DNA from 3 places in the Paenibacillus sp. S25 genome. Region 1 is predicted to be linked to each of the others. Evidence: predicted binding sites of a transcription regulator. Region 1 holds the regulator's gene; each other region holds the start of a gene.
What was found. The regulator LexA, encoded in region 1, represses DNA repair genes until DNA is damaged. The targets are predictions, from matches to a motif close to CGAACATATGTTCG.

Region 2: a site for LexA is predicted at 3,338-3,351, ahead of dndB (DNA sulfur modification protein DndB). Genes of this name have one in related genera too.
Region 3: a site for LexA is predicted at 6,787-6,800, ahead of KAI37_RS16100 (YhjD family protein). Genes of this name have one in related genera too.

The regions. Positions count from the first base shown of each region.
Region 1 is NZ_CP073683.1:3,236,040-3,246,585, forward strand. It holds gene metH (methionine synthase) at 1-2,651, opposite strand, end outside; gene KAI37_RS13955 (1,2-dihydroxy-3-keto-5-methylthiopentene dioxygenase) at 2,933-3,475, shown strand; gene KAI37_RS13960 (HAD family hydrolase) at 3,577-4,371, opposite strand; gene KAI37_RS13965 (hypothetical protein) at 4,527-5,036, opposite strand; gene KAI37_RS13970 (DUF896 domain-containing protein) at 5,157-5,363, opposite strand; gene KAI37_RS13975 (LysM peptidoglycan-binding domain-containing protein) at 5,472-5,840, opposite strand; gene lexA (transcriptional repressor LexA) at 6,029-6,655, shown strand; gene KAI37_RS13985 (hypothetical protein) at 6,930-7,244, shown strand; gene KAI37_RS13990 (hypothetical protein) at 7,468-7,632, shown strand; gene KAI37_RS13995 (hypothetical protein) at 7,674-7,814, shown strand; gene KAI37_RS14000 (PLAT/LH2 domain-containing protein) at 8,220-8,720, shown strand; gene KAI37_RS14005 (hypothetical protein) at 9,252-9,359, opposite strand; partial or broken gene KAI37_RS14010 (YolD-like family protein) at 10,081-10,179, opposite strand.
Region 2 is NZ_CP073683.1:1,201,216-1,211,761, forward strand. It holds gene dndD (DNA sulfur modification protein DndD) at 1-681, opposite strand, end outside; gene dndC (DNA phosphorothioation system sulfurtransferase DndC) at 699-2,192, opposite strand; gene dndB (DNA sulfur modification protein DndB) at 2,182-3,276, opposite strand; gene chvE (multiple monosaccharide ABC transporter substrate-binding protein) at 3,642-4,727, shown strand; gene mmsA (multiple monosaccharide ABC transporter ATP-binding protein) at 4,760-6,310, shown strand; gene mmsB (multiple monosaccharide ABC transporter permease) at 6,294-7,457, shown strand; gene KAI37_RS05315 (MBL fold metallo-hydrolase) at 7,577-8,329, opposite strand; gene KAI37_RS05320 (Lrp/AsnC family transcriptional regulator) at 8,489-8,914, shown strand; gene KAI37_RS05325 (GNAT family N-acetyltransferase) at 8,981-9,457, opposite strand; gene KAI37_RS05330 (EcsC family protein) at 9,591-10,505, shown strand.
Region 3 is NZ_CP073683.1:3,643,855-3,654,400, forward strand. It holds gene KAI37_RS16065 (TerC family protein) at 95-784, opposite strand; gene KAI37_RS16070 (TVP38/TMEM64 family protein) at 1,136-1,753, shown strand; gene msrA (peptide-methionine (S)-S-oxide reductase MsrA) at 1,933-2,904, shown strand; gene KAI37_RS16080 (lipid II flippase Amj family protein) at 3,013-3,816, opposite strand; gene KAI37_RS16085 (DUF2188 domain-containing protein) at 3,968-4,417, shown strand; gene KAI37_RS16090 (YitT family protein) at 4,484-5,188, opposite strand; gene KAI37_RS16095 (DMT family transporter) at 5,651-6,541, opposite strand; gene KAI37_RS16100 (YhjD family protein) at 6,849-7,250, shown strand; gene KAI37_RS16105 (spore germination protein) at 7,469-8,932, shown strand; gene KAI37_RS16110 (GerAB/ArcD/ProY family transporter) at 8,925-10,016, shown strand; gene KAI37_RS16115 (Ger(x)C family spore germination protein) at 10,013-10,546, shown strand, end outside.

The DNA of each region.
Region 1 (10,546 bases):
GGTGGAATATAGACGGGCAGATCCTGAGCAATGTTAGAGCGCACAGCCCGAGTGAGCTTAGGGAGCGGCTTGGCTTCCACGACTATTGCCGCTTCAGCCTCCCGCTCAGCCTCCATGTCCTCAGCCATTTTTTTGCGGGACTCAGGATTCATTAGCTTGTTGGCAATATCCAGACCATCCATAGCATCTTTTGCATAGGCAACCAGACCATCATACTCAGGACGGATACGATTTTTAGTGAACTTACGTGTTAAAGCAGCTCCACCAACCATTATTGGAATATCAATATTCGCATTTTTCAAATCCTGTGCGGTCAGCACCATTTGTTGTGCCGATTTAACAAGCAGTCCGGATAAGCCAATCATATCGGCCTTTTCTTCACGGTAAGCCTCAATAATGCGTTCTGGTGGTACTTTTATACCCAGATTCACGATATGGTAACCATTGTTGGATAGAATAATCTCCACCAGATTCTTACCAATGTCATGCACATCACCTTTGACTGTAGCCAACAAAATCTTACCTTTTACTGAGGATTCATTCTTCTCCATGAACGGCTCTAAATAAGCCACGGACGCCTTCATCACTTCAGCGCTTTGCAGCACCTCCGCAACAATCAATTCGTTATTGTTAAACAGTCGTCCTACTTCCTCCATCCCCTTCATCAGCGGGCCGTTAATAATCTCCAGCGAAGAATATTTCACGAGCGCTTGCTCCAGATCCGGAATGAGTCCCTCCTTACTTCCCTCGACTACATAGGAAGCCAGTCGTTCTTCAAGCGAAAGGTTTGATATCTTTTCTTTTTTCTCCACTTTCTTGTTACGGAAAGCTGCTACAAAAGCGGATAAAGTATCGTCATTTGTTTTATAGATCAAGTCTTCCGCAAGTTTCCGCTCATGCTCTGGAATGGATGCATAACGTTCAAGCTTCTCAGTGTTTACAATCGCATAGTCCAGACCTGCTTTGGTGCATTCATATAAATAGACGGAATTGAGCACTTCACGACCCGCTTCCGGCAAACCAAAAGATACGTTACTGATGCCCAGGATGGTATGTACCCCGGGAAGCGCTTCTTTAATAATGCGAATGCCCTCAATGGTTTCCTTAGCTGAACCGATATATTGCTCATCACCTGTTCCTACTGGAAATACGAGTGTATCAAAAATTAGATCCTCCGCTGCCAAACCGTAACGGTTCACCAACAGATCATAAGAACGTTTAGCTACCTCAAGCTTATCCTCACGTGAAATAGCCTGTCCACGTTCATCAATTGTTCCAACAACAACAGCGGCGCCGTACTTATGAATAAGAGGAGCCATTTTCTCAAATTTCTCTTCACCATCCTCCAAATTAATGGAGTTAATTATTGCCTTGCCTTGCGAATATTGAAGTGCTTTATCAATGACTTTAATATCCGTAGTATCAATCACTAAAGGTACCTTTACCTTGTTTACAACCAGTTTCAAAAATGCTTCCATATCCGTCATTTCATCGCGATCCGGGTCCTGCACACAAATATCAATGACATGCGCTCCGCTTTTTACCTGAGCACGGGCAATTTCAGATGCCTCTTCATATTTGCCTTCCACGATCAAACGCTTGAATTTGCGGGAGCCCAGAACATTCGTTCGCTCACCAACCATATACGGACGATTGTCCTGTTCAATATATACAGGCTCAATGCCCGATACGGCAGGAGGATGATGACCTACCAGCGGACGCGGCTCAAACTGCGCCATACTTTCACTCATAACTCGAATATGCTCAGGCGTGGTACCACAACATCCCCCAGCAATATTCAACCAACCTTTTTCAGCGAAAGCAGCCATTTTACGTGCTAATGAATCAGGCGATTCATGGTATTGGCCATTTTCATCGGGCAAGCCCGCATTTGGATAACAGCTAATAGCTGCAGAGGACATTTCAGACAGAGAGCGAATATGATCACGCATAAACTCTGGACCTGTAGCACAATTCAACCCAATCGAAATTGGATGTAAGTGTTCCAGTGATATGGAAAAGGATTCGATATTTTGTCCGGCCAACGTCGTTCCCATAGGCTCAATCGTGCCTGAAATCATTAGCGGAAGCTCGATACCTGTCTGCTCAAAAGCTTGCCGAATTCCGATGCTTCCAGCTTTGACGTTAAGCGTATCCTGTGAGGTCTCCAATAGCAGTACATCGACCCCGCCTTCAATAAGCGCCAAGGCCTGCTCTTGATAGCTTTCAATCAGCTCAGCAAATGTAACCCCACCTGTGACAGACAAGGTTTTCGTGGTTGGGCCCATAGCTCCTACTACAAAACGTGGCTTGTCCGCAGTGCTGTATTTATCCACCGCGTTACGCGCCAGTTTGGCCGCCACCAGATTAATTTCACGGGCACGTTCGGGTATATCGTAATCCGCCAAAACGACGGATGTTGCTCCAAATGTATTCGTTTCAATTAGGTCTGCTCCGGCCTTCAAGTATGCTTCATGAATCCCTTGAATGACATCCGGTCTCGTTAAGACCAGCATTTCATTACAGCCCTCCAACTCTTCCCCACCAAAATCATCGGGGGAAAGGTCTTCCTGTTGAATCATGGTGCCCATGGCCCCATCAAGAAGGAGTATTCTTCGTTGTAATGCATCCTGCAAGCTAACTTTATCCAAATTTCTTCACCCCCGCAAAACGTTAAATCCTAGTTTAGCAGAAACCGTATCATTTAGATAGATTGAAGTAAAAACATACGTTTTATACAGGTTGTTCTTTGTAAAAACGACTTCTCTAATCCATTTTTACAGTTTGTAGCATTAAAGAACGCACTTAACCCTGCAACCTTTAGCTATAGTCATTTGCATTATAAAATGTTGAAATCCTGTATTGTACAACGTTTCAAGACATGGTATTCTTTATACAACATTAATCCAAGTGGAAAAGAGGGAATAAATATATGGCCGAAATCTTAATACGTAATACAAACAAACGAATTAGCGGTGAAGAACAAGTACGTGAATTTCTGGAGAGTCACGAGATATTGTATGAACATTGGGATGCTTCCAAATTGTCTGGGGAGCTGCAAGAAAACTTTACCTTAACAGATGATCAAAAGGCCGCTGTTCTCAAAACATTTGAACCCGAAATCAAGGATTTAGCCGCACGTCGCGGATATAAAATATGGGACGTTATCACTTTATCTGAAGCAACACCGAATTTGGACGAGCTACTGGCCAAGTTTGAGCAAATTCACACCCATACCGAGGATGAGATCCGTGCCATTGTCGCTGGTAAAGGCATCTTCATCATTAAAGGCCCTGAAGAGATCGGCTATTTTAACGTAGAGCTTTCACCGGGGGACGTTATCTCCGTACCTGAAAATATACCTCACTTCTTCACTTTAATGGAGAATCAAAAGATCGTCGCAATCCGCTTGTTCATCGAAGAAAATGGCTGGATTGCCGAACCGTATGAAGATCCAACCTTCATTAAAGCATGATTACGAATTTATCCTTGTGTGAATAAAAAAACTCCCTCTGCTCTGTAACAATCGAGCGAAGGGAGTTTTCTTAATACTTGTTTCTAAAGACTATGGATTTCTTATTTTAACGATTGAATAATTCCGTCCAATTCAGACAGATGCTTGATCTGGAACTTCGGCTTGATCTCTGTGGTATTGGTTTTAGCGTTTCGGTTCACCCAGACTGAGTGTACACCTGCTGCCAACGCTCCTTGAATATCAGTCGTCAGTTTATCTCCTACCATTAAAGCATGTTCAGGCTCAATACCAAGAAGCCCCAAAGCATGCTGGAATATAGACGGATCAGGCTTGCCTCGACCAAATGAACCTGAAATGACAACATGATCAAAGAAAGGAGCTAATTGAGGAACTCCATCCAGTTTCTCCTGTTGTAGATCAGGGGAGCCATTTGTCAGCAATAACAGCTTGTAATGTCCCTTCAATTGTTCTAGAATTTCAAACGTTTCTTCATATACATGTGGACGCGCACGTCTTTCCGAAGCAAATTGGGCTGCCAGCTTTTCCGCCAACTTCTCATTATCTATCCCTAGTTGCTGGAGTCCTCTGCGCCATGATTCCTTTCGATAAACAGGGGCCAACTGTTCCAATTGGCGGAATTCAGGTTGCTCACCTGCTGTAAAATTCGCCCACAATCCTTCAAACGGATTAATGCCGATCATTTGAGTAAAACTAAAGGTTTCATAGGATTCATACAAAGCGCGTGCTTCTTTACGTACGGCTTCCTCCAGAGTTTTTGGATCAACACCTGCTTCACGGGAGCCTGTTTGACACGCTGCATCAAATGCCTCTTCTACACTACGTTCATCCCACAAAAGGGTATCATCAAGATCAAACATTACCGCCTGAATCGTCATCTGAATTATCCACTCTCTTTCCACAGTATATGTACGCCTATTTGCTTGATTAAGCATTTGAATCGTTATGTGTGCCCATATTAAGCAAGCGGCCGCAGCATGTTATATGAAATAACATCATACGGCCTTTGTTACAGAGCTACAGGCTAAATCAGTTATTTCTTGTCTACCTGTATCTGATTGGATAGCGCAAACTTCTCAAGTCGCTCTGCAATGGCATCCGTGTCATAGCGACCTAATGATTTTGTGAAAATAAAATTACCGCCCTTACCTTTTCTTTCAACAGTTACGTAACCCTTTTCAATCTTGATGGCTTTCATGTCCCCTGCCGTCATTGGACGTTCTCTACCACCTTTCAGCATATAGAGAGTATCCTTTCCCACTTTCAGATAAGGACGACGGATAAAAAAGATAACAGCCAGCATCAAGTACAGGCCGAATACAAGCCAATCCATCCCTCGCATACCGGTCTTAGTCAAAAAGTAACTCATAAGCATGTACAATACAGAAAGACCAGCCAGCATAATTGGCACAGTAATGTTACGGCCACGGAAAATATCCATTGCAGAACCTGTGCCGCTAATGGTTTGAATACCTTGCTTTTTGCGCGATTTATTTAAATGCGCTGTGTTTTTGCGTACTTTTCTTTCAAATGATCGGGCCATCTCTCAATTCCTTCCCAGATATATTACATTAAAACAATTGCCTCAAAGCTGATCTATATAGATACCATGAAAGGTACCTAAAACAAAAGGCAAATTGCAGGCTTGGGCGCTTTAACAACATTAATGCTTCAGCCCGTCATTCCCTTTCGATGTATCATCGTCCACAAATTCAATCGTCTCAAGCTGCTGCCTAAAATTACGGCGAATGTTACCTAAATAAATTTCCCGAAGATTGGCGCGCTCTGTGGCTTCCACTTCCGTCAAACCCTCGGATTTTGCTTTGCGCGCTAATTCATTAATGCGCTGTACCAAGCTGTCTATATCCAAATTGTGTCCCCTCCATAAAAGCAAAGATATAATACACTTTGACATGTAGAAAAGAGCTTGTCAAGGCTCCCGTATTGCGCTCCCTGACAAGCTCTAATAGTCTATAGATCAGAAGTTAGGAAGCTTGAGTACCTGACCTGCCTGCACTCCCCGATCCTCCAAACTGTTAATCCGCACAATTCCTTCTATATATACCCGTGTATCCATTCGTTCCGGTTTATGATTTGCGGCAATCTCCCACAACGTATCCCCAGGTTGTACGGTCAGTTTAGTCACTTCTTCTTTGGAAGCTGAAGGTGCTGCGAAAACCGTAAGTACACCTGCCCCTGCAATCCAAGCAACAATCATTATAATAAGAAGCTTAAGTAAAAGAGTATTGGTAATAATCTGCATAAAACGCGCTCTCCCCTCTTTTCGGGTCTCCTGTAAATTTTCTAAATTCATCGGAAAAATACTTTGATAAGTGCTATATTTCATCATTGGCTGTGTCCTCCAAACGTTTGTTCTTATGTTTTCACAATATAACACGAACATTTGTTTTGTTCAATAGAAAAGAGAACAAAAGTTCGCAATTATTTTCAGGGATTATTTAGAACTTATGTTTGTACGAACGGAGGTTCTATGCTATAATTTTCCCAAACGTTACTAAATGGGGTTGATACGGTATGTCTAAGATTTCGAGCCGCCAGCAGGCCATTCTTGAATTTATCCGCAATGAAGTGCGTCTAAAGGGATACCCCCCTTCTGTACGCGAAATAGGCGAGGCTGTCGGATTAGCCTCCAGTTCTACGGTTCATGGTCATTTGGATCGTTTAGAGAAAAAAGGACTCATTCGCCGCGATCCTACAAAACCACGGGCTATTGAGTTACTCGGTCAAGACGAATCGGATAACAGCAACTTGATTAATTACTCCATTAGTCGTGTCCCCGTCGTCGGCAAAGTAACCGCTGGTCTTCCTATTACGGCGACAGAAAATATTGAAGATTACTTTCCTCTTCCCCAACACTTTGTTGGTGAGGATAAAATATTCATGTTATCTGTTGTAGGCGAAAGCATGATTGAGGCTGGGATTGCTAACGGAGACTATGTAATCGTACGTCAGCAGCAGACCGCTGATAATGGTGATATTGTTGTAGCTATGACAGATGAAGACGAAGCTACAGTTAAAACCTTCTACAAAGAAAAAGATCATATCCGGCTTCAACCTGAAAATCCAGCCTTTGAACCGCTTCGCCTGACACACGTCAGCATTTTGGGCAAGGTTGTAGGACTCTTCCGGGACTTCCACTGATTTCTCGTTCTTTCTTCCCCGTTATTCTTTCCACTAATACAAAACCGGCTGCCTAGGGCAAGCCGGTTTTGTATTGCTATTATGTATCTCACAACTATTTTTTCATTTCAGCAACCTATTCCTATTTTTTCTACTATAAAATCAGCCTCCTCATCTCAAATAATCCCCCACTGATCTTGAGCAGCTATACTGTCATGGGCAAAACTAATAGATCTTTTTTTGTTTTAGATAAATATGGTATATTAATTACTCATAGCTCTGTAGGAGGAATTAAATGAAAAAACTTGTAATTTCAGCGTTTGTTGTGATATTTATTGCCATAAGCTGTGTAGTTCCAACAATGGATCATTTGTATGCAAAAGAGAACTCCCACATAACAACCTACGACCGTATTCAGTACATACAAATACTTATCCATTTCAGGTATTTAGAAAAGCAACTCGAAGCTGTAATTTTCGAAAGAAATAATTATCCAGAAGACAGCCAAGAATATAAACAGCTCTCTGAACAACTGAATCATATTCTTGCTCAAGAGGCGTACTACGAGAAAAAACTTAACACTCTTAATAGTAAATCATTTTCATACTAACTGCCTATTATCTTTATCTATACTATTAGACTCATGCCGACCTGCCTGTAACATTCTCCTGCAACGTAAAGTTGAAAAGGCGAAGACAGGTTCGCATGAGTTTTTTATTAACCATTAGGAATATAGGTACTAGCTTCTTTTTGCTTTTAATAGATTTATGCTGATACATTACTATCACAATTGACATATGTATATAGCAGAACTAAGCAAAGGAGATATGCAGATGATCAGAAATAGAGTTAAAACGTATAAGCATCGCATCGGGAAAAACAGATATCTGGTCGTTAAAGTCTTTCAAGCCGCAGCTGCTAAAACAGGAAGCGGAAATGCACTAGCAACCAATGCCTTGAATATCAAAATTTCCAAGCGTAAGCATAAACGCCACTAAGATTTAACCGCACCTTCATTTCTTTGAAGGGAGGTGATAATATGAGCAGAAGACATTGCAAACGTGATTTGAGAAGAAGAAGATTAAACATCCGTTCCACTCAAAGAGCCATTGCGCGTGCAAGAGGTAACGCACTGGCTGTTAATCTGTTTAGCGTAAATGATAGACAACGCAGACGCTAATAATCGTTTTCAAGCAAAAGCGGGAAGGATTCTTCCTGCTTTTTTTGTGTTAAACGATACACCCAACTCCTAAATTCCATAGAACTGCTAAATTCAGTTGCCTTCCTTTAAATACCATCGACATATTCAACTATGCTTCCACTAGTTAAAACAGAAGCGAAATAGTACCCAGTCAAAGCAGCAAAATTCTTGACTCAAAAACTTTGTGTACAACTGACCACACCTATAGCCCTCAAACTTGCTTCAGCTTTTTTCACTTAAGTATTCTGGCTGTAAATCCGTCCAGGATTTGTACGTTGCTGCATTGTTTGCTCAATTTTTTATTTTTAAATTTTATAAGGCCCCACTTGCCCACCACCGTATTCCACAACCTCCATCATATCCTACTCAGCGGCTGGACTACAGATGCTCTTATCTGACTTAATGCAGCTGAAAACAATTCGATATTCGATCAACACTTCTGTAGCTTTTGCTGCACCTTCTTTTGCAGATCAGGTCACAAGTGACACTTATAGTTCATTACAAGACTCAAATAGAAGTTTAGAGTCTGTTACGCCTTTTGCTAATGTTGAATATGTCGTTACTGTAAATACGGCCAATCTCAAAGATGCGGGAACAGACTCGAACATCTCTATAACTCTGTATGGTTCTAATGGAGATTATGCTACCGCTACACTCAATGGTAGCTTTGAACAAGGAGATTCCGATACAACAAGAATCAGCACTAGTAACCTAGGTGACATCAGAAAAATTACTATTAGAACTGATGGATCTGGGTATAAACCAGGTTGGAAAATCGCTAATGTCAAAATATCTGGAAACGGGAAAACTTTCTCATTTGCAGGTCCTAACCGTTGGCTTGGTGACGGCGGTTCCGCAGATTCCGAAACACTTTTTCCATCCTAAAAACAAATATTCATACAAAAGACTCTGTCGATATCTGGATAGAGTCTTTTTGTTTTGGATGAATAATCCTACTAAAATTGTATCGCCGTAATTATAACCCCATCTCAAGAATCAATTTTAATAATAAACTCACTAATGGGAAAAATGTTATGTAAATTTGCCATATAAACAAAAGCTAAGAAATGACCGCTGGAAAAGTATATTGAATCTTCTTAATACTATACTGAAAGATATGCAAAGTATCGTGCGTATTATCCAAATAAAAGACTTTTACCAGTTATTGTTGCAAACTAATAAGGCCCTATCTGAGATTAGATTTAGGTATTAGGAAGGATTGTACCCATTCTATGAAACATTCCCCTTCTTACAAAATACAATAAGCGCAAATCTATTATGGCAGGAAATCCACCAAGTATTCGCCAAAAGAGAAGCGAATACTGTGGCTATTGCCAAATAGCTTATGCGCTCATTGAGTTCAACTATTTGCCATCCATGAGTGAAGTGGTATTATCCAACAGTTCTTTTCACGAATTAAACCCAAAGTGATTTAGTGATGATAACTAAGAGAATAAAGAGCACTAAAATTGCCGCTGTAGAAGTCCATACACCGCCGCCACCTGCACCTTCATATGCACCCATGTCTTAAACCTCCTTTATTTGTCGTTCACCTTAATATATGTATAAATACGTTCAGTGATAGGGCATGCAGGTAAACAAAATAAAGGCTCACACCCAGATAAACCGGTAGAGCCTAATAATCTTTATAAAAGAATTAATTTCAAGATGATTACCAACAAAATGAAGAGTGCCAAGACAGCAGCTATCGATGTCCAAATCTTCCCGGCCGTTTCTTCGTAGCCTCTTTCTACTCCTCTCACACGTAACGCCTCCTTTGTTTACTCCACAGGCTATGCGAGGTTTTGTTTATGGGATGGACTTCTAGGAAAATAAAAAAACACCTTATCAGCGTATCCAGCAAGGTGCCAATGATAAGAACTTTTACTATTGCCACAACTAAAGAACAACAAGAAGGACTCCTACAGCACTTAGCTGATAGAGTCCTTCTTTATATCTGCCTTAATTCAATTTAATTGCATTGAGTTATGGCTTCGAGTATATATTTTTCACTCCTCAAGATTCAATTAATGAATTCTACTATATTCCAAAACAATAAACACCCCGTCAGTGCATGCCATTAGGGTATCACCCATTCTTTCGGATTATGCAACGATTTGGTGATATTTCAAAAGAATTTATGTAAGGTCAGGCTGCTCGCCTTACGATATTAAACGTTCTGTCCAGTTCCAAGTACCTTGGCTTGTTACTTTGATCTTATCCCCAACGATAAAAAGGCCGTATTTTGACGGTCTTTCATGAGTTTTAGATACGCTTCCTTATGTTCCGGTATGTTGATGCGGCTGCTTACCCATAATCCATTACCTTCGAGTCTTTTTGACATGTATGTAGCCTCCTGATGTGTTATGCACAAATTATATTCTGCGTACAAAAAATAAACTCTAGATCATTGGAGGTTTAATACCGTATAATGCCTATTTCTAGACGAGGAAAATGTAATGATCTTTTGGTCACCATCCCAGCCCTCTATGATTACAATATAGAGCGCATATCGCTTTGTTGTCCCCTTCTTCCCAAAGCCAGCAAACACGTGCCTTTATGTCCCCACTACACTGCTACCTGTCTTTATCTCCAGTTCGTTCATGTTGGGCACCCGTCTTCGCTCAGCAGAATTATTGTAGAGTATTGGTAGTAGCGTTCGATATCAGGTAACAAAGCGTTCAACTTCTTTGTTACCCGGCGTTTCCGTA
Region 2 (10,546 bases), 2.0 Mb from region 1:
TTCTAGTTCACTGATTTCAGTTCCCAATTTATTCTGCTCATCAATTTCTTTTGTTGCTTCCAGATTTTTTTGAGCATATTGTACTCGGTAAGTTTGTAAATCTTTTTCTAGGTTCATAAAGAGATCCAAGTTAAAAAGGATCTTTCCTGACTCGCTTAAATATTCAGGAATCTTTTCCTCAGAAACAATTTTGGAGATTTCTTCACCATCAAAAAGGCACAATTCAAATAATCGAGGCGGCATTTCTTCGCGCAGTCGATTTTGGAAATCTGAAATTTCTTGTGCATTTAAATGTTTCCCGTTTTTTTGAATTGAAAAGTATTCTTTGATTTTTTGATTTTTAAATCTCCAACTACGAATTAAGGAGTAATGATTGACCTCGAGGTCTTCCGTAGAAATATAGTCAAGTAAAATCTGAAAATCATTCTCACCTATTTGCAGAGCCCTGCGATTCAATAATGAGCGTATTTTGCGAAAATAAGGTTCATTATCAGTTATAAATCCGTAAGCCATCGAACCAAATAGTACAATTCGTAGAGACTCCAAAATAGTAGTCTTGCCAGCGCCATTCTTACCGCCTAGCAAGATAACATTATTTGTAGATGTTGTTCTAAAATCAAACTTGTTTAGGTTTCCGTAATAAGCGCCTATATTACGAAGCACCAATTTATTAATTTGCATTGAATATTATCCACCTTCTATAGATGTAAGAAATCCTGTTTAAGGGTTTTATCGAATGATTGAAATAGACCTCTTCTTACTTTAACGCCTGAATAATCTTTTTCAACAGAGATTAATTGCTTGAGCAGGCTGAGGTTAACTCCTTCTTCTTGGCATAATGTCTCAAGGTCAGTCAACTGGTCTTCCTTGAAAACTGGGCGGTCATCATGTTGCCAATCAAAATCTTCACCAGTTTCATCTTTTACTATTTGAGGTAATCGATCTTCCCATTGTAAGTCATCATGCCAATACTTACGAATAGCTTTAAGCTCTTCAATAGTGATTAGCTCAATATTGGGGTCATGAAGCTTACGTACGGCCTTCTGTGTGCGAAGCAGCCTTCTTAAGATTTCCTCTCGAGCGTTAAGAGTGAAGGGGCCAACACCAAATCGTTTGTTGCTTCCATCATCATCTATTACAATAACATCGAGATCTTCAACTGTAGCTAAATTAATATTGTTATTTTCAATATATTGTTTTATTTCAGATTTATAGATCTTAGGGTGACTTTCAATATCAGAAATTCCGTCTAAATTTGAAGTTAAGTATACTTCACCATTCATCCGATGTTTTTGTCTTTGTGTACGATCTTCTCTAATTTCTACCAAAAAGTTTCTGAATTCGTAAAGTGGACGAAGCCAATCGACGCCACTATTAATAAATCCACTTAAAGCCTTATCTTCATTAACAACAGTGCAAGTCCAGCAGCCAAATCGGCTATTCCCGCAAGAACCAGCACTTTCTTTAACTTCTTTATCTACTACAAGAGGACATTCACTGCTCGAATCTTGATACAATTGAAGCAACTCATTATTATCGTCTCCCCAAGGTGACTCATACTGCAACAAAAATTCCCATACATCATCGAGATTGAACGCACGGATCGGAGCAAATACAAAAGCATTCCGTAAAGTAGAATGTCGCATTAATTTCTTACCTTCAATAGTATGTGATTGCATAACAGCTGCGCGAGTCGAACTTTCAGAATCCCTTACACCGAGAAGCATGATGACTTCACCAAATTGATCTACTTTATCTATAATAAACCGATTTGCTGGATCAATCTTTAGACGGTCTGTACACCATCTAAACTTTTGGCGCGGAGTTGGATATCCTTTTCCAATAATAGAGGCCCAGAAAGTTTGTTCTACTTTAGGACGAACCTTTTGGGTTTCAATAGGCAATCCTAATTCCAAAGCTCTGCTTTGAATTCGTCCTAACGTTCTAGTAATTTTATTGATTATAAGTGGGGTTTCCACTTGGGTGTCTGAAGAGATTACGTACACTTTTTTACTCAAAGAGGAAGAATCAAGCTCACTCAATGCTTGAAATACTAGCTGTACAACAGCAGTAGAATCTTTACCTCCACTAAACCCAACTACCCAAGGCCGTTCGTCAGCTAAATAAACTTCTTTAACCAGTTCCTTAGCTTCTATAAATTTACTTCCTGTATTGAATATATTAAGTTCCAAGAGGGGGAACCTCCTTTATTTTATTTTCAATTCTTTGTTCTTGTTCTGTTAATGGGAGTCCAATCTTCAATTTAATAAGATTTGCAGTCAGTTGAATGGTTTCATTTGTTTTGTTGATGCGTCCGGTTTGTCCATAAGCGCGACCTAGCCAATCTTTTTTATTGTCACGATTCCAGTCAACATGTTTAAGCTTTTTAATAAATCCTTGCCATTCATCTGAATGATGGAAGTAAAGATAATGTCCGACAATACCCACTGCTTCTAAGAAAACACCGTGAGCAATAACTGAGGTTGCCCTCAGATCTCTGGGGGTTGTCTTCTTATTTAATACATCTTCCCATTCTGTAATAGACTCACAGAGAAGGAGCCAGAAATGATTCACAAATTCTTTTTCTTGTTCTGAGATCATCTGACCCTTACCTTTACCTAAGAGACGGCAGTTTGTATTAAAGATATGATTTAAGGCGAATAATTTAGGCGAATTTTTAGATAAAGATACTCTTTCACGGTCAGTATAACGTTCAAGTAAAGGGATATCAGCAATCAGACTTTTAGTAATAATTGATAGCTGATCGCGGTGATCATATAAAATTCCGATGGAAGAAGTTGTGTTAACTGCATGTCGATTTAAATCCGAAAACATTTGCTGAGAGCGAATAAGTCCTAGATCCTGGAAGAAAACGACGGAAATTGTTTCATCACCCAGCTCAGGAGCGATTTTTAACGCATCCTCAATTGCTGCCCGTCGATGTTGTCCGTCATTAATTAAGAACTTAGAATCGAGCGAAATAGTAAGATATCCTATATCTTTAAGTTCTTTGGAACTTTCCTGGAAAATCATCTCGCCATCAACGGAGGCAGTTAAGGAAGAGAATATGTAGTCTGTAGGGTTCTCAAGAATATAATTAGTTATATCTGGAATCCTAGATTTATTCATAAGGCGTTGAGCGCGATGCTCGGCTGGGATTTCTTCCTCATCAAATAAAAAAATCTTAGGGATTAATCGTAAAGGACACATTACCGTGTAAAATTCTCTCCCAGCTTGAAAACCTCTAAGGGCAGGGAAACTATAACTAAAGTTCATTAGCATTCTCCTTGGTTACGTACGTAATTTTTAACGATGTGAATATAATTTTACTTTAATGCGAACGAATGTTCAATATCTTCTGGTTAAGAATTTTGTGTTTTTATGATAGAGCCCCATTTGGCTAGATAATATGATAGAGAATTATAAAAGCAAACCCCTCCCCCCACACAAAGGTTAAAATTTTATAAAAAAAGTTCAAAACCTGCAAAGACCTTTCCCGGCCTGGAATGATACCATGTGTTTGCACATAAAAAAAGGAGAGGTACTCGTTGCCTCACTTATGTAAGCGCTATCTAATTTCAACTCTAATCAGCACTTACCTTCAAATTGACCCGCATCACATGAGGAAAGGGGAACTTCATATGAAAAAAGGAGCTGTTGTCGTATGGCTTCTGGTTTTGGCCCTGATGCTTTCGGCCTGTAATTTGGCGGAGAGTGGAACGGGCAGCAAGGAAAAAGGCTACGTAGGCATTTCCATGCCGACCAAATCGTCCGAGCGTTGGGTAGGAGACGGAGAAAATATGGTCCGGTTGTTTCAAGAGCAAGGCTATAAAACGGATTTACAGTACGCCGAGGACGTGGTGGAAAACCAAATCTCTCAAATCGAAAATATGATCACCAAGGGCGTCAATGTTATGGTGATCGCTTCGGTCGACGGAAACACGCTGACGGATGTGATTCAGAAGGCACACGACCGAGGCATTCAGGTCATTTCTTACGACCGTCTGATTCGTAACACACCGTATCTGACGTATTATGCGACCTTCGATAACTTTAAGGTGGGCGTGCTACAGGCGGCATATATTGAGAAAAAGCTGGGACTCAAGGAAGGCAAAGGCCCTTTCAATATCGAGCTGTTCGGTGGTTCACCGGATGACAATAACGCTTATTTCTTCTTTAATGGTGCGATGTCTGTACTTAAACCGTACGTGGATTCCGGCAAACTGGTCGTGCGCAGCAAGCAGATGACGATGGCGCAGATCGCTACACTGCGGTGGGACGGAGCTTTGGCCCAGTCGAGAATGGATAACCTGCTGAGTGCGTACTATTCGGGGGCTAATCTGGACGCGGTACTATCCCCGTATGATGGCATTAGCATCGGTATCATTTCATCCCTGAAAGGGGTCGGATATGGATCAGCGAACAAGCCGCTGCCGATCATTACAGGGCAGGATGCGGAGCTGGCTTCGATCAAGTCGATTGTGGCCGGGGAGCAGACGCAAACTATATTTAAGGATACCCGCAAGCTGGCGGAGCAAACGGTCGTGATGGCCAACAGTATTTTACAGGGTAAGCAAGCGGAAGTGAATGATGCCAAATCGTATAACAACGGTAAAAAGGTTATTCCTGCTTACTTGCTTGATCCGATCTCGGTGGATCGGACGAATGTGGAAAAGGATATTATCGGCAGTCACTACTACACCAAAGAGCAAATTGGACTGAAATAAGAGTAAGAATCCAACCGAAAGGAGCGTATCCCATGACTGGAATCATTTTGGAAATGAAGGGAATTACCAAAACCTTTCCCGGCGTGAAGGCATTGGAAAATGTAAATCTCAAGGTCAAGGAAGGCGAAATTCATTCCCTGTGCGGTGAGAACGGTGCAGGCAAATCGACGCTGATGAAGGTACTGAGCGGTGTATATCCGCATGGAACCTATGAAGGGGATATTGTTTTCCAGGGCAAAACATGTGAGTTCAAGGATATCAAGCAGAGCGAGGAATTGGGCATTGTCATTATCCATCAGGAGCTGGCGCTAATCCCGTATCTCTCGATTGCGGAAAATATTTATCTGGGCAACGAACGCGCCAGTGGCGGCGTGATTGATTGGAAAGAGACTTTTGTAGGGACACGCGAGCTACTGTCCAAGGTCGGTTTGAGTGAAAATCCCAATACATTAGTTACGAACATCGGGGTCGGGAAGCAACAACTAGTTGAAATTGCGAAAGCGCTATCAAAAAAGGTGAAGCTGCTTATTCTCGATGAACCGACAGCGGCGTTGAATGAGGATGATAGTGAAAATCTGCTTAATTTGATGCTGGAATTTAAAAAACAGGGCATTTCCTGCATTCTCATCTCCCACAAGCTGAATGAGGTCGCGAAGGTATCAGATTCGATCACGATTTTGCGGGACGGAAAGACGATTGAGACACTGGATATGAAAAAGGATGAGGTTACGGAGGATCGGATCATTAGCGGGATGGTTGGACGTGATCTGACCAGCCGTTATCCAGAGCGCCATGCCGAGATTGGCAAAGTCGTGTTGGAAGTGAAGGATTGGACGGTGTATCACGAGCATCATGCAGACCGCAAGGTGCTGGATCAGGTGAATTTGAACATCCGGCGTGGTGAAATTGTCGGTATTGCCGGGCTGATGGGGGCGGGACGGACCGAGCTGGCGATGAGTATTTTTGGCAAGTCGTACGGACGCAACATTTCCGGTCAGCTGATTAAAGACGGCAAGCCGATCCAGAACAACACGGTTACAGACGCGATCAACAACGGCTTTGCCTATGTGACAGAGGATCGCAAGGAGTATGGCCTCATTCTGATGGATGATATCAAGCGTAATATTTCGCTGACTGGCCTGAACAAGCTGACGAAGGGCGCTGTCGTCAATGAGCAGGAGGAAGTCGTCGTTGCAGAGGAAATGAAAAAAAGCATGAACATCAAAGCGCCGAGCATTTTACAGAAAACGGGTAATCTGAGTGGCGGCAATCAGCAGAAGGTGGTGCTGAGCAAATGGATTTTCGCCGGGCCGGATATTCTGATTCTGGATGAGCCGACACGCGGCATTGATGTGGGCGCCAAATATGAAATTTATACGATTATTCATCGACTTGCCGCTGAAGGCAAGGGAGTGCTGGTCATTTCGTCCGAGCTGCCAGAGGTACTAGGCTTGTGTGACCGGATTTATGTCATGAATGCTGGGCGGATCACTGGAGAGGTTAGCCGTGAGGACGCGTCGCAGGAAACGTTGATGAGATATATGACCAAGTCAGGAGGCGTGAAGCATGGAAACCATAACTAAACTATTTAAAAATAATATCCGCCAATATGGCATGATGATTGCACTGGTCGTCATTATGATTTTGTTCGAGGTGCTGACGGGCGGCCTGCTGTTGAAGCCGATTAATATTACCAATCTGATTCTGCAAAACAGCTATATTCTCGTGCTGGCTATCGGGATGGTGCTGGTCATCATCACTGGACATATTGATTTGTCTGTCGGCTCCATAGCCGCTTTTGTCGGTGCGGTTGCCGCCATAATGATGGTCGATTGGCAGCTTCCAGCATGGATTGCTGTGATTGCATCTTTGCTGGTCGGGGCGTTAATCGGCGCATGGCAAGGGTTCTGGGTCGCTTATGTACGGATTCCGGCATTTATCGTTACATTGGCGGGAATGCTGCTCTTTCGCGGATTGACAATGATCGTGCTGGAAGGCCAATCTATCTCTCCATTTCCGGGGGGCTTCCAAAAAATCAGTTCAGGCTTCCTGCCGGATTTTTCATCTACCGGTTATAACCTGGTATCCATCATTATCGGTATTGCACTCACGGTATGGTTTATCGTGAACGAAATTCGCGAACGCCGTTCTCAGCTTAAATATGGATTCGAGGTTCCGTCACAGACATTATTTGTACTCAAGTTGATTGTGGTGGCTGCGGTTATCAATCTGTTCACCTTCATGCTCGCGAGCTACGCGGGGATACCTAACATTCTCGTGCTGCTGTTCATACTGATCGTTGTATACTCCTTCGTCATGAACCGCACGATTATGGGCCGTCATGTGTATGCGTTGGGTGGAAATGAAAAGGCAGCGGGTCTGTCCGGTGTCAAAACGAAAAAAGTAACGTTCTGGGTATTTGTCAACATGGGCGTGCTGGCTGCCATTTCCGGTCTGATCTTTGCTGCACGTCTGAACGCGGCTACGCCGAGAGCAGGTACGAACTTTGAGCTGGATGCCATCGCGGCTTGCTTTATCGGCGGTGCTTCGGCATCCGGGGGGATCGGAACCGTTTTTGGAGCCATTATCGGTGGTTTGGTCATGGGCGTACTGAATAACGGCATGTCTCTGATCGGTCTGGGTATTGACTGGCAGCAAGGCATCAAGGGCTTGGTACTTCTGCTGGCGGTTGCCTTCGATATTTACAACAAAAACAAAAGATCTGCTTAAGCTCAAATTCGATATCGTAAAACAAGACACCTCCAGTCCCATTTAAAATGTGGATGCTGGAGGTGTCTTGTTTATTAGGTCTGGAATGTAGGAACCATCATCCGATGCCAGCACACATATTATCCCGAAACCGTCGCTCCATCTGCCGGAATATGGACGCGTTCCTTCAAACCTTCACGGTTGATGTGTTCTGTAAGCTCAGAGCGAGTTAGTAGACAATGGTTGATTGCCTCCATGTGGACAGCCACGATTTGTGTATAAGAGGCATGCTGCGCAACAGCTGTTACATCTTGGGCAGTCATAATTATAGGATCACCTACCGTAAACCGTGCTCCTCCAGCGTTCACAATTGTCCACTCAGGACGGTATTTATCTAGTGCTTCCGCGACTTCACTGCACCAGATCGTATCCCCAGCCAAATAGACGACAGGTTCACCTGGAGCCTGAAACACAAAGCCGGACACGGACCCCATCTGTTCCCCGATTTCTCCGGTTCCGTGATGCCCGGCTGTACGGATAATCTCAATTTCTCCCACAGAACCAGCCACCCAAATCGGATTAACCCGTGTAAAACCATCAGCAGTGATTTGTTCTTCATTTCCGGGCTGACAGAAGACGGGAATTTGTTTGTCCAACCAGCGTACGGCTGCCGGGTCCCAATGATCCAGATGTAAATGTGTGACGATAACAACGTCAGGCTGTCCGAGCGCCTGCCATTGCGGTGGCAAGGGAACCAGCGGATTACGGCGGGCATTTTCCGTATTGGGAATCGGCGGATTTGCGCCAGCATCGCTTAACATTGGATCAATCAGAAATTTTACTCCAGCGTATTCCAGCCATAAGGTTGCGTTGCGGATTAGTGTGATTTTCATATATGGAAGCTCCTTTGTAATGGATGTTATTTTTGACCGAGTGTATTTTCTGTAGTTCTTTGTTTCTGTTACAATCATATCTGACGCAAGGAGCTACAGGCTACGGCCTGTTGAAAGGAAAACCAGCATTCTCGTTTCATCATGAAAGGAAAAATAACTATGGAACTATTCGTACCTGATAACACCGATCTACGCATTCTTCATCATTTAATTGAAGACAGCTCTTTATCGAACAAGGAGATCGGCCAGCTTGTTCATTTGACAGGCCAAGCCGTAGGGGCTCGTGTTCGAAAAATGCAGGATGCGGGCATTATCGAGGGCTATACGCTGCGCTGGAACCCTGAAAAAATTGGACAGACGATTCATGCCTTTATTACGGTTTTTTTGAATTCAGGAACGACTCACAGTGCTTTCCAGGCTTTTGCCCGGGAGCATCCCTATATTGTCGAAATCCATCGGGTGAGTGGGGAAGGCTGTTATTGGATGCGCTTGCGCATGTCATCACAGGCAGAGTTAAATACCATGCTGGATGAGCTTACGAAGTTTGGTAATTACAAATTGAGTTTTTCCATTGGTGAGATTTAACGATAAAAGCTTTCGGCGTTTGTGCCGAAAGCTTTTTTATGTGGGCGGGGGCTATCGAGGTCAACGTTATAGGCTCATTTTAAATATATGCTGCAAGCCGTGTTGTCCCATTTTAGTGTTGCCTTCATCGATAAAGCCGCATTTGCGATACAGACTTTGGGCAGACAGATTGCGGGCATTGACGCCCAGCACAATCTCTCGAATATGTGGGAAGTGTCTGGCGATGAACTGTGGTAGTAGAAGCAGCCCTTTTTTAGCGAATCCTTGTCCCTGATCTGCGTAATGAATAGAGAACGCGCGCAGCAGCAGTGCCTCAGCAGTATTCGTATAGTCCGCTAATTCATCCCCATCGTATAAAATGAAAAATCCAACGGGTCTTCTAGTAGCCGTAATCACGACAGGATGGCGGTGGGGGTCTTCCTTGGCCAGTGTCAGCATTTCATCCGGCATTCCAGTAAACTGCTTCTGCTCCTCAGGTAAGTAGAAGGTATGTAAAATGGCATCATGCCCACAATGGTAAGGGACAAGCTCTACATTATTCATCATTACACTCCGATCTGTACGGATTTTCAACTTACTATATCATCTAGTTTGCTAAAAAAAGAAACCTGAATTCGCCTTGCTTACGTATTACCCATACATAAACTAGCATAGTCAAAAGGAGACGTCTACGGTTATGAAGCAGCTTACAGAATATCGGGAAAGCCAGGACGTATTGCGTCATGAGTTGAAGAATATTGAAAAATGGGAGAAGGAGCAGAAGGACATCTTTTTCTGGGAAAAAATCGGCAGATGGCCTTTTATGCTGCTGGATCGGCTGACGCCCAAAATCATTAAAGACAAACTGGAGCAACTGCTTAACGAGCTGGGCAGCTTCATTCAGAACGGCGGCAAATATTTGGTGAAAGAAGAAACGGTTCTGAACAGGCTGAAAAAGACGGCCCATGAACATGTAATTCAGCAAACTGGTGCAGATTCCGCTTCGGATACGCAGGACCTGCCTCGTGCTGGGGAAAACGCTGATTCGGAACATAGTGCCGAACCTAGGTGGGAGTTGAAACAGGCGGCTGATCTCCCGCTAACAATCATGGATCGGACTGCTGACGATATGACGTCGGGTCGCATTACCTTTGCCACTGCTCAGGGAGCAACAACGGGGATTGGCGGTGTGTTTACGATTGCGGCGGATATTCCTCTTTTGCTCGGCTTGTCGCTCAAAGTGCTTCAGGAAATAGCCTTATGCTATGGCTTTAATCCCCATGATAAGCAGGAACGTATTTTTATTATTAAGTGTATGCAATTCGCTTCATCCGATATTGTGGGTAAAAAGGCTGTATTAGAGGAGTTGGCTTTGTTCGATGATCCTTCACGTCAGGCACAGATTTTTTCCCAGATGCAGGGATGGAAAGAGGTCATTAACACCTATCGTGATCAGTTTGGATGGAAAAAGCTGCTTCAAATGGTTCCGATTGCAGGCATTTTGTTCGGCTCCATCGCGAATCGAAGCGCTATTAGTGACGTAGCTGAAGCAGGGAAAATGTTGTATCGGAAGCGTCGTATTTTGATGCGTTTGGCAGAAGTAGAGAACTGATTGCAACACTTAGGCGTAAAAGGGGATATTTTTTTCGTGAG
Region 3 (10,546 bases), 410 kb from region 1:
AAAAGAGACTGCTCCGGGTCCAGTTGGACCTAACAGAACAGCCTCTACGGCATGAACGCTCAGCTTCAGCTAAGTTTACTTAATGTAAGTTAGCTTAGGCGTGCTGCGCTTGCTTTCTTGTTTTTTCACTTTTAATTTTTTTAACACGCATCCCAATGGCTACAACCAGAACCACAACCAGAACCTCAAAGCCGTATTTAACGACCCCGTTCATAAACCAGTGTGCAATCAGCGGTTCCGCCACCACCATTTTGGCGGCAGTATAAGCCAGTACAGCAGCACCAATCGTAATAACTACTGGGTAACGTTCAGTCAGCTTCAAGATAATCGTACTTCCCCACACCATGATTGGAACGGAGATTGCCAGACCCAGTATAACAAGCAGCATGTTTCCATGAGCTGCTCCCGCAACAGCAAGTACATTGTCGAGGCCCATCATCGTATCCGCGATTATAATCGTGCGGATCGCTGCCCACATTTGATTCGTAGCTGAAATTTCATGTTTTTTCTCTTCGACCAGCAGCTTATAGGCAATATAGATAAGTGCGAGTCCCCCAATCAAACGCAATCCATAAATTTGCAATAAATACGTGACCAGCACTGTAGCAATCACACGAATGATGACCGCTCCGACCGTCCCCCAAATAATGACCTTCTTTTGATTGGCCTTATCAACATTGCGAGCCGCCAAACCGATTACGATGGCATTGTCACCAGCTAGCACCAGATCAATGATAATGATGGATACTAATGCGGTTAAAAACTCAATTGACAAAAAATCCATACGTTTCTCCCACCTTTTTTATTTATTTGTTATACTGTACATAGTTCAGCGCTTTATACTAAAAAAGCGCCATTTCACGGAATCCGGAAACGGCGCTTGACCCAAATTTGGCATCAAAAAAAGACCATTTACCCGGATTCCTAAAATCCTGGCAAAGGTCTCGCTTACAACATTACGTTGCCAATAAAGCCGGGGATTAAAAATCCCGTAATGACGACTTTACTCGTTGAGCTACTCCCCTTTGGGAACTATTCTATTAGTGGCAGTATAGCACACATTATTGGGAATGTGAACCCTATTTTTTTCTGTATAAGCGATAAGCCGAACAGGGATATTGAAAGAGGTATGTAAATGAAAAAATGGCTACTCGTCGCGGCTTATGTTTCGCTGCTTTGCATCGCGTTTATCTACAGGTATGATTGGCTCGCCTGGGCGGACAAGCAAACCTCCTTTCCAGTTCTGCTACTGCTCGCATTTTTATTCGCGTTAATACCGTTTGTGCCGTACAAGCTGATTATCGCTTCTATTGCTTATGCCGCAGGCCCCTGGCAAGGTGCTCTGATCTGCTGGCTGGGCACTACCTTGGCTGCGCTGGTCGTTTATAGTGCCGTACGTACCCTGTTCCGTGACAAAGGACGTGCCTATTTGGAGCGGGTTCCCGCATTGGAGCGCTTCAATCGGGTCATGGAGAAAGAGCCTTTTGCTGCTGTGCTGCTGGCTCGTCTGATTCCGGTCATCCCCCAGGCAGCGGTAAATGTATACGCTGGAGTAGCAGAGTTTCCGTTCTGGAGTTTTATCCTAGGTACAGCTATTGGCAAGCTTCCCGCAATTGCGGTGTATGCTTATGCAGGCGGCACCTTTGCAGAACATCCAATCACCGGTTTGCTCATTTTGGTGCTATATACTGCACTGGTGGGCGGCGGCTTTATACTCTACCGAAAAAGGCTTCAACGCGCCAATAGAATATAATGCGATAGTTTGCCACCGTCTCTGTAGGATGTTTCGTTGCGATTTTTGAGGACAGAGCCAGTTACACTGCTGTTTGGTTTCTGACGTTTCGTTGGATTTTGCAAAAATCTCGTATATAATTTAATTGTAAGCTATTTAAATAACAACTAATTAAATATTCTCAGATTGGAGTGACAAATATGAGCACCAACAATCCACACACAGTAGAAAAAGCAACTTTTGCAGGTGGCTGCTTCTGGTGCATGGTTTCCCCTTTTGAGGAATTACCCGGTATTTTGAAGGTTAGATCTGGATACACAGGGGGACATACCGAAAATCCAACCTATGAAGAGGTGTGTTCTGAAACAACGGGGCATGTGGAAGCCGTACAGATTACATTTGATCCGCAAGTTTTCCCGTATGAAAAACTGTTGGAGCTATTCTGGCAGCAGATTGACCCGACGGATGAAGGTGGACAGTTTCACGATAGAGGTTCATCTTACCAAACGGCTATTTTCTATCATAATGAAGAGCAGCGAATCAAGGCAGAAGCTTCTAAAGAAGCTTTGGCTCAAAGTGGCCGCTTCGACAAGCCCATTGCTACACCGATCCTGCCTGCGGCCACTTTTTATGAAGCAGAAGAATATCATCAGGACTATCATAAGAAGAACCCCGCTCATTACAAGCGCTACCGCAAAGGTTCGGGACGTGAAGATTTTATCGAGCAAAATTGGTCCGGCAAGATTGATAAATCCGATCTTAAAGATCGGCTGACGCCTATTCAATACGAAGTAACACAAAAAAACGCGACCGAGCGCCCTTTTCAAAATGAGTTTTGGGATCATGAGGGTGAAGGTATTTACGTGGATATCGTATCAGGAGAGCCTTTGTTCAGTTCATTGGACAAATTTGACGCAGGTTGCGGTTGGCCCAGCTTTACCCGTCCATTGCGCAGCTACAATGTCAAAGAAAAAACTGATCTCAGCCATTTTATGATCCGTACCGAGGTGCGAAGTCGTGAAGCCGACTCCCATTTAGGGCATGTATTCGATGATGGTCCTGGTCCAGATGGTTTGCGTTATTGCATAAATTCCGCCGCGCTCCGCTTTGTGCCTCAAGAAGACTTGGAACGTGAAGGATACGGAGCATATAAGTCATTATTTGAACAGTAAATAGCCATAGAATCATTGGGGCTGGCCCGTGATCATCTATCTTTAATAGATGATCACGGGCCAGCCTTTTTTGGGATGTGGCAGCACATCATTACGTAAGCTAGCAATTTAACTCATTACCCATCCAAGCCAAATTGCTAGCGGTACTAGCAATAGCTGGGCTAATAAAGTACCTGCCAAGCGCGAGATGATCATCCAGCCGTACATGCTGTTCATCCGAGTTAAGGGTAGCTCCCCTCGTAGTGTTTTCTCCGACAGAACCGCCAATCTTGGATCAATTAACAAGGTCAGTAATACCGTTGCGACGCCATTGATTAGACCTGACGACATTGACATTGCTGTACCTTGAGCAGGCCACAGAAATGATGCATATAAAGCGGATACTACTCCTGTTGTATAAATCGCAGTGACAGCTATATTCAGAATAATTAGACGCTTGGGTATCGCTCCGCTAATCAGTGAAGTAAGCATTGACCAGGTGGGGCGCTTTATGTAGTAGCCTGCATGTTTCCAGCGACTTCGCAGCATTAAATGACGCATCAAAGCCGGAATAGATCCGGTATGCTCCAAATGCACAATCCATCTGGCTGACATGCGTACCACTGTTGGATACAGTAATATAGCAAGCACGGTTCCAACGGTTGCTGCCAGCAGTACCCCATGCATATATAGTTCCAGTCTAATATCCGTTCCGCCTACTTGTGCTGCAGCTTTAGCCTGATCGACCATCCCTCCGAGTAAAGGCCCCTGCGCCATGTTAGAGGTGCGTGATACCAACAGCAGCATTCCCGCAACGGTTAACGCCAATCCAATCCGACGCGCTCGCAAACCACCAAGCCGAAGAGCATAGGACAAGCTATCTGTAGTATGAATGATGATAGTCAGCAAAAAAACAAAACCCCAGGCAAGCAAATGCTTCACTCCTTTTTCTGGTATTCTGCACACCATTATACGCTTTTTCTCAAGATACATTTTACAATATATTCATTTCTTTGATTTCCGTTTGTTTAAGCCGACAACGGGTAATACATAATACATCATCTGTTATAAGGAGTGTGCAACTATGCCTTGGAACAAACATGATTACCCTCCGTCCATGAAAAACCTAGAGCCTCGTGTGCGAGAAAAAGCCGTCGATATTGCTAACGCCCTACTCCGTGACGGCTATGAAGAAGGGCGCTCGATTGCGATTGCCACTTCCCAAGCCGAGGAATGGAACGATAATCATCCAGCCGAGCAAGATGAGAAACCGACAAAACATGAAAAACAGCATTCAAGCGAAAATCTGCACAACCATCATTCCGCTTCTTCCGATGCAAAGGAACCCATTCATGTGGTGCCGCACGAGGATCACTGGGCAATCAAAGAAGAGGGACACAATCAGTCCATTTCAACCTTTAAACACAAAAATGAGGCGATTGACGAAGCTCAAAGTTTTGTAGAACGCCAACAGATTTCTGCAATTATTCATGACCGGAATGGACGCATTCATTCAACTTTAAAGCCTTCCTGATAGAAGCTGAATACAGCGAAAGGGTGTTACGTAAGAAGATTTCTCTCCTGACGTAACACCCTTTCCTTATTGACGAAGGCTGTGGACGACCGGCACTGTTTTGGCAACCACCTTTTTAGCGGGAATAGCCGCTGGCAGTACCTTTTTCACAGGTCGGTGCAGTTGGAACGTGGTCGTCCATGTAATTATTTTTCCGGCAAGCCACACAGCCAGTATTGTAAACATTGTTTCCTTCATAGGCAGATACAACAATGATAATCCCAGTACGATGATGTCACTGACAATAAACACGTTGCCGATTTTCCACCCGCGCCACTCACTGATCAGCAGAGATAAGATATCATCGCCCCCGGTTGCTCCACCGAATCGCAGTACGATTCCGGCTCCCAAACCTGTAAGCACCCCACAAAGTAGAGCAGCTATCAGCAGATTTCCATGTAGATCTATAACCAGAGTCGAATACTTCTCAAATCCTGCATAAAACAGTGAAAAAGCGACGGCTCCGATTAACGCAAGCAGCATAAATCTTCTGCCCTTCAGTACCCATGCCAGCAATATGACGGGAATATCAAGCAGCAACATACTCCATGCTGGAGATATGCCAAACGCGTAATGTCCCAGCAGGGCCAAGCCTGCAAATCCGCCTTCTGACAAATGATTTTGAGCATTAATGTGATAGTACGTAAAAGCTAAAATGCATGTTCCGAGCAACATGACAGCAATCTGTCTCAGTGCTCCATTGTTCACGATAGATTCGTAAGTTTTCCTCATACAGGCTCCCTCGGTTTCTCGTAAGTTTGATGTGGATGAACCCACTCTTACGGAAGCTACCGGATAAGATGTGCCTGGAGGACTTGGTCCTTCGCATGTACAATCCCCTCTTCCGCAGAGTTGGCTTTCGCAACTTGACGTTACTCCGCGGAAAAGCTAAGTATAAGACAGATCAAATCGTTTCCAAATCGTCCTTTGGGGAAGTATCCTTCGGGGACACATGGTATCCTGATCCTTTCTTTTGTGGAATAAAACTCCGACATTTCTGTGGTGCATATAATTCTATAATTTATTATACCACACCTTGTCACCTGCTAAACAGCTTGCTTTTTTGCTGCACCATATTTTATTTTATGTGTGAGCATGCTTTATTGTATGTGCGAATTAACGCATTATACCGAAGGTTTGGCGAATGCACATTTAATATAATAACCAAAGCGTATTTTATTTCTGTTTAGATTATTATCCACTTAATTTGGCGGTTTTACGCTGGTTGGCCATAAACACGCCTCCAAGTATAAGAACCAACCCGGTCAGAACGTTCCAGCCGATATGTTCATTCAAGAGCAAAAAGCCCCATACAATGGCACTTACTGGTACAAAATACGTCACCGAAGAAGCAAATTCCGCACTCCCCCGCAAAATCATGTAGTTGAACAAAATATATGCTACTCCTGATCCCAAAACTCCCAGTCCTATAAGAGAACCCAATACACCTGGGTCAGAAACAATCGACAAATCAGGTCTCTCCACAATTGCCATCATAATGCCACCCCCTACCGCAGCACCAAACAGTGTCGAAAAAGTAGCCTGATACATGGAAAGATTGGAGAGAAAACGTTTGGAGAGCTGTGTTCCAAATCCGTAGCAGAGAGTCGCAAGCAGCATACATCCAAAACCCACAGGATCAACAGAAATAATAGATGCAGGATTAATACCCAATAAAATAATGATTCCTACAAAAGCGAGACCCATTCCTAACCACTGCATTCGATGAAAAATAGCCCCGAAAAAAACAAGCCCCACCAACATGGTCCATATTGGCGTGGTGGCATTCAATACAGAAGCCATGCTACTAGCTATTCTGGTCTCGCTAAAACCGATCAATGTCCATGGCAAAACCATGTTGACCAAAGCTACCAGAATAACCGATTTCCACGGAATGCTTTTGATTTTAAACGGCCTGCGCATAAGTAGCATTAATAAGACGATAAAAATAAATCCAAAGCTGGATCTGAGAAATACAATCGTCCACGGCCCTACTTGATGTAGCAACAACACCTTGATAAACATAAACGAACCGCCCCAAATGAGACTCAACAATAATAAAGCTGCATATAACGAACGTGACAATATGTATACCTTCTTTCTCCACTTTCTTAATTTAAATAGTAAAGGCTGACCGCAGCCAGAACGATCTCCCCTTTTATGTAAGTTTTTATCCAATAGCTTAACATAAATTCTGTTTGACTGTCATTGGCGATAAACGCATGAATTCTTTACACAATGGCACATAGGATATCGCTCCCTACCACTTTTCCAATAATTGATGATTGCTTAAGCAATGGAAAAATTCCTATGATGAGGGAAGCATAAACAGAACATATGTTCTATATACTAATTATATATTGTATTCTTACTCGGAGTAAAGGAGATTTTTATGCCAAACCAAAAGATACTGAACCACAAGAATAAAGCTCCTTTGCCTTCTGAAGAAGACGCAGGGCTGATCAAGATCTGTGTACTTCTAACTCTTGTGCTGGATGTGCTGGAACGAGACATTCGTATTATAAATACCTCTCCCCTAAAAATGCCCGATTTGTATGTTCGTAGCCTGACTGGAGTACAACAGCGCGTAGCTGTTCAATTAGCAGAGACAAAGGCGCGAATGAAAACACTAGGGGTTAAAATTTACAGCGAAATCCGAAATCATGAAGGCATAGAGGTTTTGTATGTGTGCCGCGGCTATCAAAGGCGATTTTTCATGCTTTCATCCTTTGCTCGCAGCGAGGTCCGACGGAAACTGGGACATTATCTGGGAATTGACCCCACTCAAGATTAAGCCCCCTTGTAATCTCGTCTCTAGTTCTTGCACGATTAATTTTCAATCCCTGCAAAACAACCAACCCACCTCCCATTTATCAACCTAAATTCTAGTATAAAACTATTGCGTTACGTGAAGTGAAGTTGATTCGAGAATGGATAAGTCACCAGATCATGGATAAACTCAATCCATTTGACACACATTATGCCTATCTCATCCAAAAAGGAGGTGCTCTCTTGGCTGGACATGACGCAGCTTCGGGTGAATTAAGTAGGAATGTTTCCTTTATTGAGCAAGCACTTTTTTACACGGATGATTTAAAAAAGCAGGCGATTTCCGTTGACGGCAAAGACGGTATGCTGCTCTATATGGATTCGCTCGTAGATCAGGAGATGATTCAAACTCATATCCTGAGTGCCTTATATGAGAAAATCGATTCAGTCTCTCATCAAATGTTCACCACCTTGAGCAGTCAAAAAGACACCGACCTTCAAAATGCTGCTGATTCACTTATTCAGGGATATTGCATTTTTATGATAAATGGAGCGGAGGAATTTTTTATCCTTTCTTCCGAAAAAACGTATGCTCGCAGTACGGACGAACCAGAAAACGAAGGGGTTATTCGCGGACCGCACAATGGATTCATTGAGCAGTTATCCATTAATCTGAATCTGATTCGCAAACAAATTGTCACACCGTCACTGGTTGTACGCTACTTTTATGTGGGATCTAAAACCCGGACTAAAATCGCTATTGTCTATGTTCAAGACTTGGCTAATCCTGAGCTAGTGGAAGCAGTGAAAACGAGAATTAAAGCGATCTCCTCCGATATGGTGCTCCCCCCCGGTTTTATTCAAGAGTTTATTGAGGACAACCCTTTTTCCCTCTTCCCTCAACAGCTCAGCACGGAACGACCGGATCGTGTGACCGCCAATCTAATGGAGGGACGAATAGCGATCTTGGCCGAAGGCAGCCCTACTGCTTTAATAGCTCCCGTTTCTTTTTTTGCATTTTACCAAAGCCCAGATGATTATCACGGTCGTTGGATTATTAGTTCATTTCTAAGAACGATTCGAATGATGAGCTTTTTGATCGCTTTTACGCTGCCTGCCGTTTACATTGCGACCATTGCTTTTCATTCAGCTATTTTGCCATTAGAGCTGGCGCATACCATCAAAAAATCACTGGAAAACGTTCCATTTCCAGCGATTGTGGAGGCTATGCTGCTTGAATTGATCTTTGAGGTACTGCGCGAAGCTGGGGTTCGTCTACCCAGTCGGGTTGGTCAAACTATTGGAATCGTTGGCGGTCTCGTCATCGGAGATGCTATCGTTCGGGCAGGTCTCGTGTCATATACGATGATCATCGTCGTCTCGTTAACAGCCATTTCTTCTTTTTTAGTGCCTTCTCATGAAATGAGCTCAGCGGTTCGTATCCTTCGTTTTCCGATGATGATTGCTGCAGCCTTGTTTGGATACATTGGCATTGCTTTCGGTTTACTTTTTCTTACCATCCACCTTTGCAAGCTGGAGACCTTTGGTACGCCCTATTTTGCTCCTCTTGCACCATTCCGGCTCGGTGATATGAAAGATGTTTTTATCCGCTTTCCGATTTGGACATTCCATCAGCGACCATATGATTCCCAAGCCCAAAAATTGAAGCAGCAGAACGACTCTAGGAGCTGGAAACGACGTGAATAAAGAAAGTACCATTGCATCGGGTCAACTGTTTTTTCTCATTATCAAGTTTGAGATTGGCGTAGACATTTTGTCACTTCCTTACCAGATGCACCTTTCAGCTAAAGGAGGAGGTTGGATATCTGTCATTATTGGCGGCCTTCTGATTCAACTCATTATTTTAATGTGCTGGCTCCTGCTAAGACGTTTTCCCTCGTCTTCGATTTATCAAATATTAACCCAGATTACTGGTTCCTGGATTGGAAAAGGATTGACTGTGGCTTACATTGCTTACTATCTGCTCATGGGTACCTCGGTTCTTGTGAACGCTTATGACGTCATTAACCGCTGGATGCTGCAATATACTCCCCGTTGGGCTATACTCGCCCTGTTTTTGTTTAGCAGTATATACCTGGTTCGCGAAAATTTAAGAACGATTGCCCGAGTACTTGTTTTAATCTCATTTCTGATTTTGCCCATGATACTGTTAATTAGCTATGGTATAAAGCAGTCCAACCCACTTTATCTGCTACCTCTGACTGAGGCGGGATGGCCCCGTATTATTGCCGGTTCAAAAGAAACGCTCCTAGCAATGTTTGGTTTTGAGTTCATTCTTGTCGTCTTTCCCATGGTTGAGGGAAAAAGTATAGGCAAGCTCAAGTCAATCCTGGCAGCTAACGCGATCGTGGTACTATTGTATTGTTTTACCGTATTTACCTGTACAACCGTATTCAGCCCCCAACAGCTTGAATTAATGCCGGAGCCAGTCATTTATTTGCTCAGGTCCATTCCGCTGGGAACGATGGATCGGGTCGATTTTATTTTTCTGCCGATTTGGCTCATTTCGATCTTTGGCGCTATAAGTGGTTATTATTATGCGGCGTCTTACGGAATAAGCTATCTATTCAAGCAGAAAAGTCACAAAAAAGCGGTTCCCTTTGTTGTGCTCGCCTCATGTTGTATTGCCTATTTGCCTCAACGAAGAGAAGATTTCGAGCTTATTGGTTCCATAGCCAATAATTCTGCTTATATTTTCCTAATTGCACTCCCTTTTCTGCTGCTGATCCTATCCTATCTCTTCAAAAAAAAGGAGGGACCTGAAACATGAAAAAAAAGAGCAGAGCGCTTGGAATGCTGACTCTACTCATTTTTATAACAGGCTGCTGGGATCAGGACAGTTTGAAGGATGCCCGATTGGCAAATGCATCGGCTTATGATCTCACTCCTGAAGGCGTGTTGTTGCAAACGCTAGAAGTAGTAGACGATTCTCAAAACACTCAAGGTAAAAGCACCAATGAAATTCATTCAGGCACCGGCTATTCCGTTCGGCAAAGTACAGACAAAATCCGGGCCAAAGTAACCGGGGATATCCGCTTTTTCAAATACGGAGTTATTTTGTACGGTACAAGCTTGGCCCGAAAAGATCTATATCCCTATCTGGATGTGCTGTATCGTGAGCCTGACCATCCGACTTCCCATGTCAAGGTAGCTATTGTAGATGGATTAGCTGGAGAAATAATAGATCAAAAAAGCATAGGTAGCCTCTTGATTGGCGAATTTATAACCAAAAAAATCAGAAGCCTTGAGGAAATGTGTATGTTCCCGGAAATGACACTGGAGACCCTGCTCCCCCCAATG